Regions from separate parts of the Streptomyces sp. NPDC028635 genome, predicted to be linked through region 3. Evidence: riboswitches for the same ligand, from Rfam matches in the RefSeq annotation. Region 3 holds a riboswitch; each other region holds the start of a gene.

Region 1 (2,192 bases), on a different contig from region 3:
GGCGGCGCGGTCGAAGTCCAGACCGGGATTGGCCTCGGCGAAGTGGTAGTGGGAGCCGACCTGCACGGGCCGGTCGGCGGCGTTGAGGACGGTCAGCCGGGTGACCTCGAGCCCTTCGTTGCACACGACGGGGTCCTCGGCGAAGAGGATCTCTCCGGGAATCATGGCGCGCCCCCCGTCAGATGATCGGCTCGTGGACGGTGACGAGCTTGGTGCCGTCCGGGAAGGTGGCCTCGACCTGCACGTCGTGGATCATCTCGGCGACGCCGTCCATGACGTCGTTCCGGGTGAGCAGCTTGCGTCCGGTGGCCATCAGTTCGGCGACGGTGCGGCCGTCACGGGCGCCCTCGAGGATGTGCGAGGTGATGATGGCGACCGCCTCGGGGTGGTTGAGCTTGAGTCCGCGCGCGCGACGCTTCTCGGCCACATCGGCCGCGACATGAATGAGCAGTCTCTCTTGCTCGTGCGGGGTCAGTTGCACGTGCCACCTCACAGTCCTTGCTCCGGACCGTGCGGGGTCCGGCTGCCGCAGCCACCGCGACGGGGACAGGTGTAACACACAGACAAATTTCCCTACCGCGCTCAATTGCGGGCAGAAAAGCCCCTGGTGGCGTGGGTCGGGAGGCTAGCCCGTCGGAGTTTCAACGACGTTAACCAGCCTTTGATCATCACATGACCGGCAGCAGACCTTCCTCATACTCGTGACAGGAGCGCCGGGACAGCGTGTCTCGGGCCGCCGGGGCCCTGCCGAGGGTGAGCGCCGCGCGACTCGGGTCACCCCGCCCCCGTGGGCCGGGAGTTGAGCCGAGGGCCGAACGAGTTCAAACGGGCCGGACGGCTTACCCCCCATCGGCCTATCCCAACGCCCTTTTTTCGGGGGGTCCGAGTTGCGCGACCGGCGGGACGAGGGGCCGGAGTGAAGCGTTCCGCCGCTGGTCCGGGGCTCGCCGGATCGGTGAACACCCCATCGAACACAGGGCTGTCCACCCGAACGGGTGAGTGGTGAGGAACCCCACAAATACCCGTTTCCGTTGGGATTTTCGGACAGTTGTGGGCCAAGATCCCTGACTGACGACAAGCCCCCGCCACAGCGGCGGGGCGATCCGGGCGGACGCCGAGTCCTGCCGCCGCCCGGATGACCGGTCGACAGGAGTGGATCGGCAGGAGTGGAGGACCCAAGCACGACGGGTCGCCGGAACGGTCATGCCACGACCGGGCCGAGCAGCCCTTGGGGTGAAGCCGCGTCAGCGGCCGGGCTACTTCGCCAGCCCGAATCCGACAGGTCATCCTTCACAGGCGGCTGACGAAGGGTTGCGCATGACTGCGCTCAATCGTGTCCCGTCGCTCATGGCCCGGGCCGGTACGGCTTCCGCCCTGACCATCGCCGCCGTGGGCGGCTCGATCGTGGTCCCGGGCCTCGCCTCGGAGGCCTCCGCCGCGACGACGGCGACGAAGGCACTGCAGATCGCCGCGTCCAAGAAGGGCGCGCCCTACCAGTGGGGCGCCACCGGGCCGCGCCGGTTCGACTGCTCGGGACTGACGCTGTACTCGTTCAAGAAGGCGGGCAAGAAGCTGCCACGCACGGCCGCCGCGCAGTACAACAAGACGCACCACATCCCGGCCGGCAGCCGTAAGGCCGGTGACCTGGTGTTCTTCCACTCGGGGTCGAACGTCTACCACGTCGGCATCTACGCCGGGAAGAACAAGATCTGGCACGCCCCGAAGACGGGCGACGTGGTGCGCCTGCAGAAGATCTGGACGAAGAGCGTCTGGTACGGCCGCGTGAGCTGACCGACGCCCCTCCTCGGGCCCACGCCCCTCCTCGGGGCCCACGGCCCTCAGGCGGCCACGGACCGCCGACACGGCCCTCCTCGGCCGCCGCCCGGCCGAGGAGGGCCGCAGGCGGGCTCTCGACGGCGGCTGCGGGGACAACAGGCTTCGGCTGACGCGGGCCGGCCGGTCGGCCGTACGGGTGAACGGGTGAACGGGCCCCCGGCGCCAGGGGCCGGTCATCCGCCAGGGGGCACGCTGCCGCTTGACGCCGGTCGGCCGGGTCGGCCGTACGGGTGAACGGGCCCCCGCCCGGGTGACGGTGAGGGCGGTCGTTCCCGCCGTCGGCCGCCCCGGCCCGAGCGGCGCCGTCCGCCGTCGGCCGCGCCACGGCGCGAGCGGGGGCGCGCGCCCCGCCGAGG
Region 2 (2,192 bases), on a different contig from region 3:
GCCGGGTCGTCATCGTCGACCGCCCGGGCGCCGTCCAGACGCAGCTGCTCATCGGCCGGATCGGCCCCGACCGGCACGACCGCGTATGGCCCGCGCAGGTGCTCGGCACCTACTGCCTGGGCGGCACCCTCACCTCCCGCCTGGACCGGGTCCTGCGCGAGGAGAAGGGCTACACCTACGGCGTGCGCGCCTTCAGCCAGGTGCTGCGCTCCGCCCCCGACGGCACGGGCGCGGCGATGCTCGCCATCAGCGGCTCCGTGGACACGCCGAACACCGGCCCGGCGCTGGACGACCTCTTCAAGGTGCTGCGCACCCTGGCGGAGGGCGGCCTGACCGAGACCGAGCGCGATGTCGCCGTGCAGAACCTCGTCGGGGTGGCCCCGCTGAAGTACGAGACCGCCGCCGCCGTCGCGGGCACGCTCGCCGACCAGGTCGAGCAGCACCTGCCCGACGACTACCAGGCCACGCTGTACCGGCAGCTCGCCGCGACCGGCACGGTGGAGGCCACGGCGGCGGTCGTGAACGCCTTCCCGGTGGACCGGCTGGTGACCGTCCTCGTCGGTGACGCCGCGCAGATCAAGGAGCCCGTCGAGGCCCTCGGTATCGGCGATGTCACCGTGGTGAGCGCGGAGTAGCCGCACACGCGCGTGGGGCCCTGGTGTCTGACGGAGCACCAGGGCCCTTGCCGTGCCTGCCGGCCTGTTTATGATCCAAGGCGCGGCATCCCCCATATGCCCGAATTGGGGCGGAGGTTGCCTGTCTGGCCTGTGGGATGGCTTACAAAACCCCTGATTCGTTTGAGGACTGAAGGTCGATCACCGTAGCTTCGTCCGGGCTGTTCGTCAGGCAGTGCGCCGCACCCGCGGCACCGGACAGTCATCGCCGAGTCCCCGTACGGCGCGAGCCAGGGGAGCCGGGGACCCACACGTCCCTGGGGTGAATCGGGCGCCCGCGAGGGTGCCCGTAGGAGACCTTCCTGCTCCGAACCCGTCAGCTAACCCGGTAGGCGAGAGGGAAGGAAAGGACAAGCCACCACATGGCGTTCGTCAGCGCCACCGGGAAGCACCGTCGTCCCAGCCGGATGAAGCGCACCACCGCGCAGGCCGCGGGTATCGCCGCGCTCACCACCACCGGCGTCATCGGCACCCTCGCGGCCCCCGCCCTCGCCGCCGACACCTCCGCCGAGCACACCGGTCTGCTCCCCGTCATCAGCGTCGACGACGCGGTCGCCGCGCAGATCGACGCCCAGGCCGAGGCCCAGAAGCAGGCCGCCGAGCAGGCGGCCATCGAGCAGGCCGCCCGTGAGGCCGCCGCCGCGCGGGCCCACGAGGCCAGGGAGCGTGCCGCCCGGGAGGCCGAGCGCAAGCGCCTGAACAGCTTCACGGCCCCGATCGCTCACTCCTACGTCTCCACCGGCTACGAGGCCAGCAGCTCCCTGTGGTCCTCCGGCCACCACACCGGCATCGACTTCCACGCCGCCACCGGCACCACGGTGCACGCGGTGGGCTACGGCACCGTCGTCGAGACCGGCTGGGGCGGCGCCTACGGCAACCAGATCGTCATCCGCATGCACGACGGCACGTACACCCAGTACGGGCACCTGTCGTCGATCGGCGTCGTCGTGGGCCAGCAGGTCGTCACCGGCCAGCAGATCGGTCTGTCCGGCGACACCGGCAACACCACCGGGCCGCACCTGCACTTCGAGGCGCGCACCAGCCCCGAGTACGGCTCCGACATGGACCCGGTCGCCTATCTGCGCGCGCACGGCGTGAACGTCTGACGCACCAGCACGGCATCAGCCCCAGGAAGCCCCGGCGCACCGCGCCGGGGCTTTCGGCGTTTCCCGGCTCCTCGTCCCCGGGAGAAAACCGGCAGGTGACCAAAAAATATCCATGGAATCCGGCTCGCCGTCGGAAATTCCGCCCCCTTGGAATAGAGTCACGGAACACGCGTCCATCGTCGGCGTTTCACGGGGATCAAGGCGGAGGTCGGACATGCGAATTCCGGCGCACTCGGTGTGCACGGCGATCCGGGACGACATCGTCGCCGGTGTCCATGAACGCGGCAGCCGGCTCACCGAGGAACTCCTCGCCCGCCGCTACGGAGTCTCCCGGGTGCCGGTGCGGGAAGCGCTGCGCACCCTGGAGGCCGAGGGCTTCGTCGTGACGCGACGGCACGCGGGCGCGTGCGTG
Region 3 (2,192 bases):
CGCGTTCGGGTAGTCCTCCTCGAACTGGAGGATGTTGCGGATCGTCGCGCCGCGGAAGGCGTAGATCGACTGGTCGGCGTCGCCCACCACGCACAGCTCGGCGGGCGGCAGGTCGTACTCGCTGGGCGGGACGTCCTCGTCGTGCTCACCGGTGCCGACCAGCTCACGGACCAGCGCGTACTGGGCGTGGTTGGTGTCCTGGTACTCGTCGACCAGGACGTGCCGGAAGCGGCGGCGGTAGTGCTCGGCGACGTCCGGGAAGGCGCGCAGCAGGTTGACCGTCGTCATGATCAGGTCGTCGAAGTCGAGGGCGTTCGCCTCGCGCAGCCGCGACTGGTACAGGGCGTAGGCCTGGGCGAGGGTCTTCTCGAAGCCGTCGGTGGCCTGGGCAGCGAAGTCCTCCTCGTCGATCAGCTCGTTCTTCAGGTTGCTGATCTTGGCGCTGAAGGACTTGGGCGGGAAGCGCTTGGGGTCCAGGTCCAGGTCGCGGCAGACCAGGGCCATCAGCCGCTTGGAGTCGGCGGCGTCGTAGATCGAGAAGGACGACGTGAAGCCGAGCTTCTTCGACTCGCGGCGCAGGATGCGCACACACGCGCTGTGGAAGGTCATCACCCACATCGCGTTGGCGCGCGGGCCGACGAGCTGCTCCACGCGCTCCTTCATCTCGCCCGCGGCCTTGTTGGTGAAGGTGATCGCGAGGATCTGGCCCGGGTGGACGTTCCGCTCGGCGAGCAGATGGGCGATGCGGTGGGTGAGTACGCGGGTCTTGCCGGAGCCGGCGCCGGCCACGATGAGCAGCGGGGAGCCGGAGTGCACGACGGCGGCGCGCTGGTTGTCGTTCAGCCCCTCGAGCAGCGCGGCGGCGTCGAGCGCGGGGCGCGGGGCACCGTCGCGGTAGTGCGTGTCCCGGTCCGGCGGGGGCGCGTCGAACTTCCCGCCGAACAGATCGTCCGGAAACGGTTCCGGAGCGTGTTCGTCCTCGGGCGGCGGCGGGGGCTCCTCCGTGTGGGCCCGCGGGGCCTGGAGGTCCGCCAGGAAGCTGTCGTCAAAGAGGCTGCTCATCGCTCTCCGAGTCTAGGGCGCCCCACTGACAACCCGGGCCCGTCCGGGAAACATCACACGTCACCGTCCATCACCGGCCGGCGACACAACGCGATGGTCACGGAAATGTATCGGGCATATCACGCACCAACCTTCACAGCAGGCACACGAGTTGGCTACCGTGCCGCCCAGGCCGCACGAACTCCACCGGCGAACGTCGCCGGGCCGCGCGGCCTCCGCCGAGTCCGGTACGCCCGCACAGCGACCGGAGCCGGGGACCCACCCGAGACCTGGGGTGAATCGGCCCTCCCACGGGGAGAGCCGTAGGGCACACCTTCCACACAGCCCGAACCCGACAGCTAACCCGGTAGGCGGCCATCTGGAAGGAGTCGCCTCCCTTGGCGTCGCACCGCAAGTCGCGTCCCGCGGGGACCCTCGCCGGAATAGGGACCCCCGCCCTCGCCACAGCCGCCCTCACCTCCGTGGCCCTGCTGTCCCAGACGGCCGACGCCGTCCCCGCGGACGACAAGCCCAGCCTCGAGGAGGTCGAGAAGAAGGTCGACGACCTCTACCGGCAGGCGGAGTCCGCGACCGACAAGTACAACGCGGCCAAGGAGCGCACCGCCAAGCAGCGCACCCGCGTCGACTCCCTGATGGACGACGTCGCCCGGCGCACCGAGAAGCTCAACGAGGCGCGCGAGCAGCTGGGGTCGTACGCCGCCGCCCAGTACCGCACCGGCGGCGCGTCCCTCCCGGACACGGCGACCTTCCTGCTCGCCGACTCCCCGCAGCAGTACTTCGACCAGAGCCATCTGATGGACCGGCTGACCAGCCACCAGAAGGACGCGGTCGACGACTACGTGACCCAGCAGTCGGAGACGATGAGGCAGCGCCGCGAGGCCACGGACGGCCTGCGCACGCTCACCGACTCGCAGAACGATCTGCGCACCGCCAAGGCCACCGTCCAGAAGAAGCTCGCCGACGCGCGTGAGCTGCTGTCGAAGCTGACCGCCGAGGAGAAGGCGCGGCTCGCCGCGATCGAGCGGCACCAGCAGGAGGAGGCCGCGCGCAAGGCGGCGGACCTGGCCCGGCAGCAGGCGGCCCAGCAGCAGCGGCAGGACCGGCGGCAGGACGGCGGCGGCTCCCCGTCC
Region 4 (2,192 bases), on a different contig from region 3:
CGAACTGCCCGTCGGGGCCGGGGTCACCGACGCCCTCGGTGAAGCTGTCCCCCACCGCCACGTACGACCCGATCACTGCTCTGCTGTCACTCTTCGAATCGTCTGCCACGGCAGACCATGATTCACCCTGCAATGTGACCTACGCGACCGTAGGCAGGGGTTGACGGTCGGTGAGATAAGCCACTTCAGGTGTCCGGCCCCGTCGGGAATAAGCGCCCCGGCCGTGAGGGCCGCGTGACGGCCGTGAGACGCCGGCCGCACCGGGCACGGAAGGCCGGGCACACCGAAGGCCGGACACCCGTGGGTCGGGGTCCGGCCTTGGTGGCGTGTCAGACGGGTGGCCGCCGGGGCGGCGCGGGGTCAGCCGACGGTGACGCCGTGGGCGCGCAGGTAGGCGACCGGGTCCACGTCGGAGCCGTAGTCCGGCGTGGTGCGGATCTCGAAGTGCAGGTGCGGGCCGGTCACGTTGCCGGTCGCGCCGGACAGGCCGAGCTGCTGACCCGCGGTGACGCTCTGACCGGCCGAGACGGAGATCTGCGACAGGTGCGCGTACTGGGCGTAGTAGCCGTCGTTCAGCTTGATGACGACCTGGTTGCCGTAGGCGCCACCCCAGCCGGCGGAGACGACGGTGCCCGCGCCGACGGCCTTGACGGTGGTGCCGGTCGGGACGACGAAGTCGACACCGGTGTGGTAGCCGCTGGCCCACATGCTGCCGGGGGTGTGGTACGCGGTGCCGATGGTGGCGCCGCTGACCGGAAGGGTGAAGCCGGCGGCGGTGCTCGCCGACCGGGCCGGCTCGGCCTTCGCGGGCTCGGCGGCCTTGGCGGCGGGCTTGTGCGCGGGCGCCTCGCTCTTGTGCGACGGCGCGGCCTTGTGCGCCACGGCGGCCTTCTTGCCGAGGGTCAGCTTCAGACCGGGGTGGATGAGCGACGGGTCGCTGCCGACGGCCTCGCGGTTGTCCTCGTAGAGCTTCTTCCAGCCGCCGGCGACGTGCTGCTCGTTCGCGATCTTCGACAGGTAGTCGCCGGACTTGACCGTGTAGACGCGCACGCCGGACCGCGGCGCCTTCTTCTCGGCGGACGGCAGGCTCTGGACGGCCTTGCCGGACACCGACTGGGCGGCGGTCTGCGGCGTGGCGGCGTGCGCACCGGCGGCGCCCATGAGCGGCAGCGCGAGGGCGGCGCCACCGGTGCCGGCGACGGCGAGGGTGCGGGCGAAACGCTGGGACTTCGGACGACGGTGCTTACCCTTTGCGGGCATGGCGCTTTTCCTCTCCGGCGCCTGCGAGGTGAGCTGTCGGGTTCGGGCTGGAGATGCCCGGCCGCGCTGGGCGCGGCTTCACCCCAGAGCCGTTCCGGGAACCGGAACAGGCGGTCGTACCTGTGGGTCCCCCGCTCCTGCCGTACGTCGGGTGGGTGGGTGCGGTGCGCCGGACGGCGGCAGGATTCGGCGTCCGTCCGGATTCGGTGGGGAACGTAAGCGAGCAAGACGCACGGGGACAAGCGAAAGGTTGCGTGAACGGGCGTTTCTCGTGATCCACTACCGGAACACGCCGTCACACTGCGTGCATTCGATCTGCTGTCCGTACGTCAATTCACCGGGAAATACGCCTCCATTACGTGGACATGACGTACGACGGACGGTCACCGTTATGACCCTCCTCACGCCACCCGCCCCCAGGGACCCTCAATTCATTGCGAGTTGGAAGGAAGGCGCCAATTCGGGCAGAAAGCCCAGATGCGACGTGGATGGATATCCGTCCCATTCGACCGCCGTCGCCGGGGGGCGGGGACAACCGGTTGCCCCGGGAATCCATGTCGTATCGTCGAAGGGCACCCGTCGGCCATTCGAGCCGCGTCGGCGGGTACGAGCGGGAGGAGCCCTTCGTGACGCAGCAGGTGCCGTCGACCGAACCCGAGCTGACCGGAGTGCGCAACTTCCGAGACGTGGGCGGGCTGCCCACGGTCGACGGACGGCGGGTGCGGCACGGCGTACTGTTCCGCAGCGGCCACCTCGCCCACGCCACGGCCGAGGACGCGGCGTACCTGTCCTCCCTGGGGCTGCACACGATCTTCGACTTCCGCAACGCGGCCGACCAGAAGCTCGAGGGCCCGGACGTCGAGCTGCCGGGCGTGCGCAACGTCAACCTGCCGCTGTCGGACCCGGCGGACGGCGCGGAGTTCTGGAAGATG

Evidence for each region. A riboswitch is a leader RNA that binds a small molecule or an ion and turns the genes downstream of it on or off. The one in region 3 is predicted to bind cyclic di-AMP.
Region 1: it holds a riboswitch for cyclic di-AMP, as region 3 does, so the genes downstream of both, AB0E88_RS09275 (C40 family peptidase) here and AB0E88_RS20430 (NlpC/P60 family protein) in region 3, are expected to answer to the same signal.
Region 2: it holds a riboswitch for cyclic di-AMP, as region 3 does, so the genes downstream of both, AB0E88_RS06835 (M23 family metallopeptidase) here and AB0E88_RS20430 (NlpC/P60 family protein) in region 3, are expected to answer to the same signal.
Region 4: it holds a riboswitch for cyclic di-AMP, as region 3 does, so the genes downstream of both, AB0E88_RS14185 (LysM peptidoglycan-binding domain-containing M23 family metallopeptidase) here and AB0E88_RS20430 (NlpC/P60 family protein) in region 3, are expected to answer to the same signal.

What each region holds. Positions count from the first base shown of each region.
Region 1 covers NZ_JBEZWX010000006.1:160,738-162,929, forward strand. The annotation lists gene AB0E88_RS09265 (urease subunit beta) at 1-165, opposite strand, end outside; gene AB0E88_RS09270 (urease subunit gamma) at 179-481, opposite strand; cyclic di-AMP (ydaO/yuaA leader) riboswitch at 1,103-1,314, shown strand; gene AB0E88_RS09275 (C40 family peptidase) at 1,318-1,791, shown strand.
Region 2 covers NZ_JBEZWX010000004.1:254,765-256,956, reverse strand. The annotation lists gene AB0E88_RS06840 (pitrilysin family protein) at 1-635, shown strand, start outside; cyclic di-AMP (ydaO/yuaA leader) riboswitch at 871-1,024, shown strand; gene AB0E88_RS06835 (M23 family metallopeptidase) at 1,037-1,780, shown strand; gene AB0E88_RS06830 (GntR family transcriptional regulator) at 1,995-2,192, shown strand, end outside.
Region 3 covers NZ_JBEZWX010000018.1:46,379-48,570, reverse strand. The annotation lists gene pcrA (DNA helicase PcrA) at 1-1,062, opposite strand, end outside; cyclic di-AMP (ydaO/yuaA leader) riboswitch at 1,269-1,432, shown strand; gene AB0E88_RS20430 (NlpC/P60 family protein) at 1,440-2,192, shown strand, end outside.
Region 4 covers NZ_JBEZWX010000010.1:195,447-197,638, forward strand. The annotation lists gene AB0E88_RS14180 (SGNH/GDSL hydrolase family protein) at 1-76, opposite strand, end outside; gene AB0E88_RS14185 (LysM peptidoglycan-binding domain-containing M23 family metallopeptidase) at 361-1,260, opposite strand; cyclic di-AMP (ydaO/yuaA leader) riboswitch at 1,266-1,462, opposite strand; gene AB0E88_RS14190 (tyrosine-protein phosphatase) at 1,887-2,192, shown strand, end outside.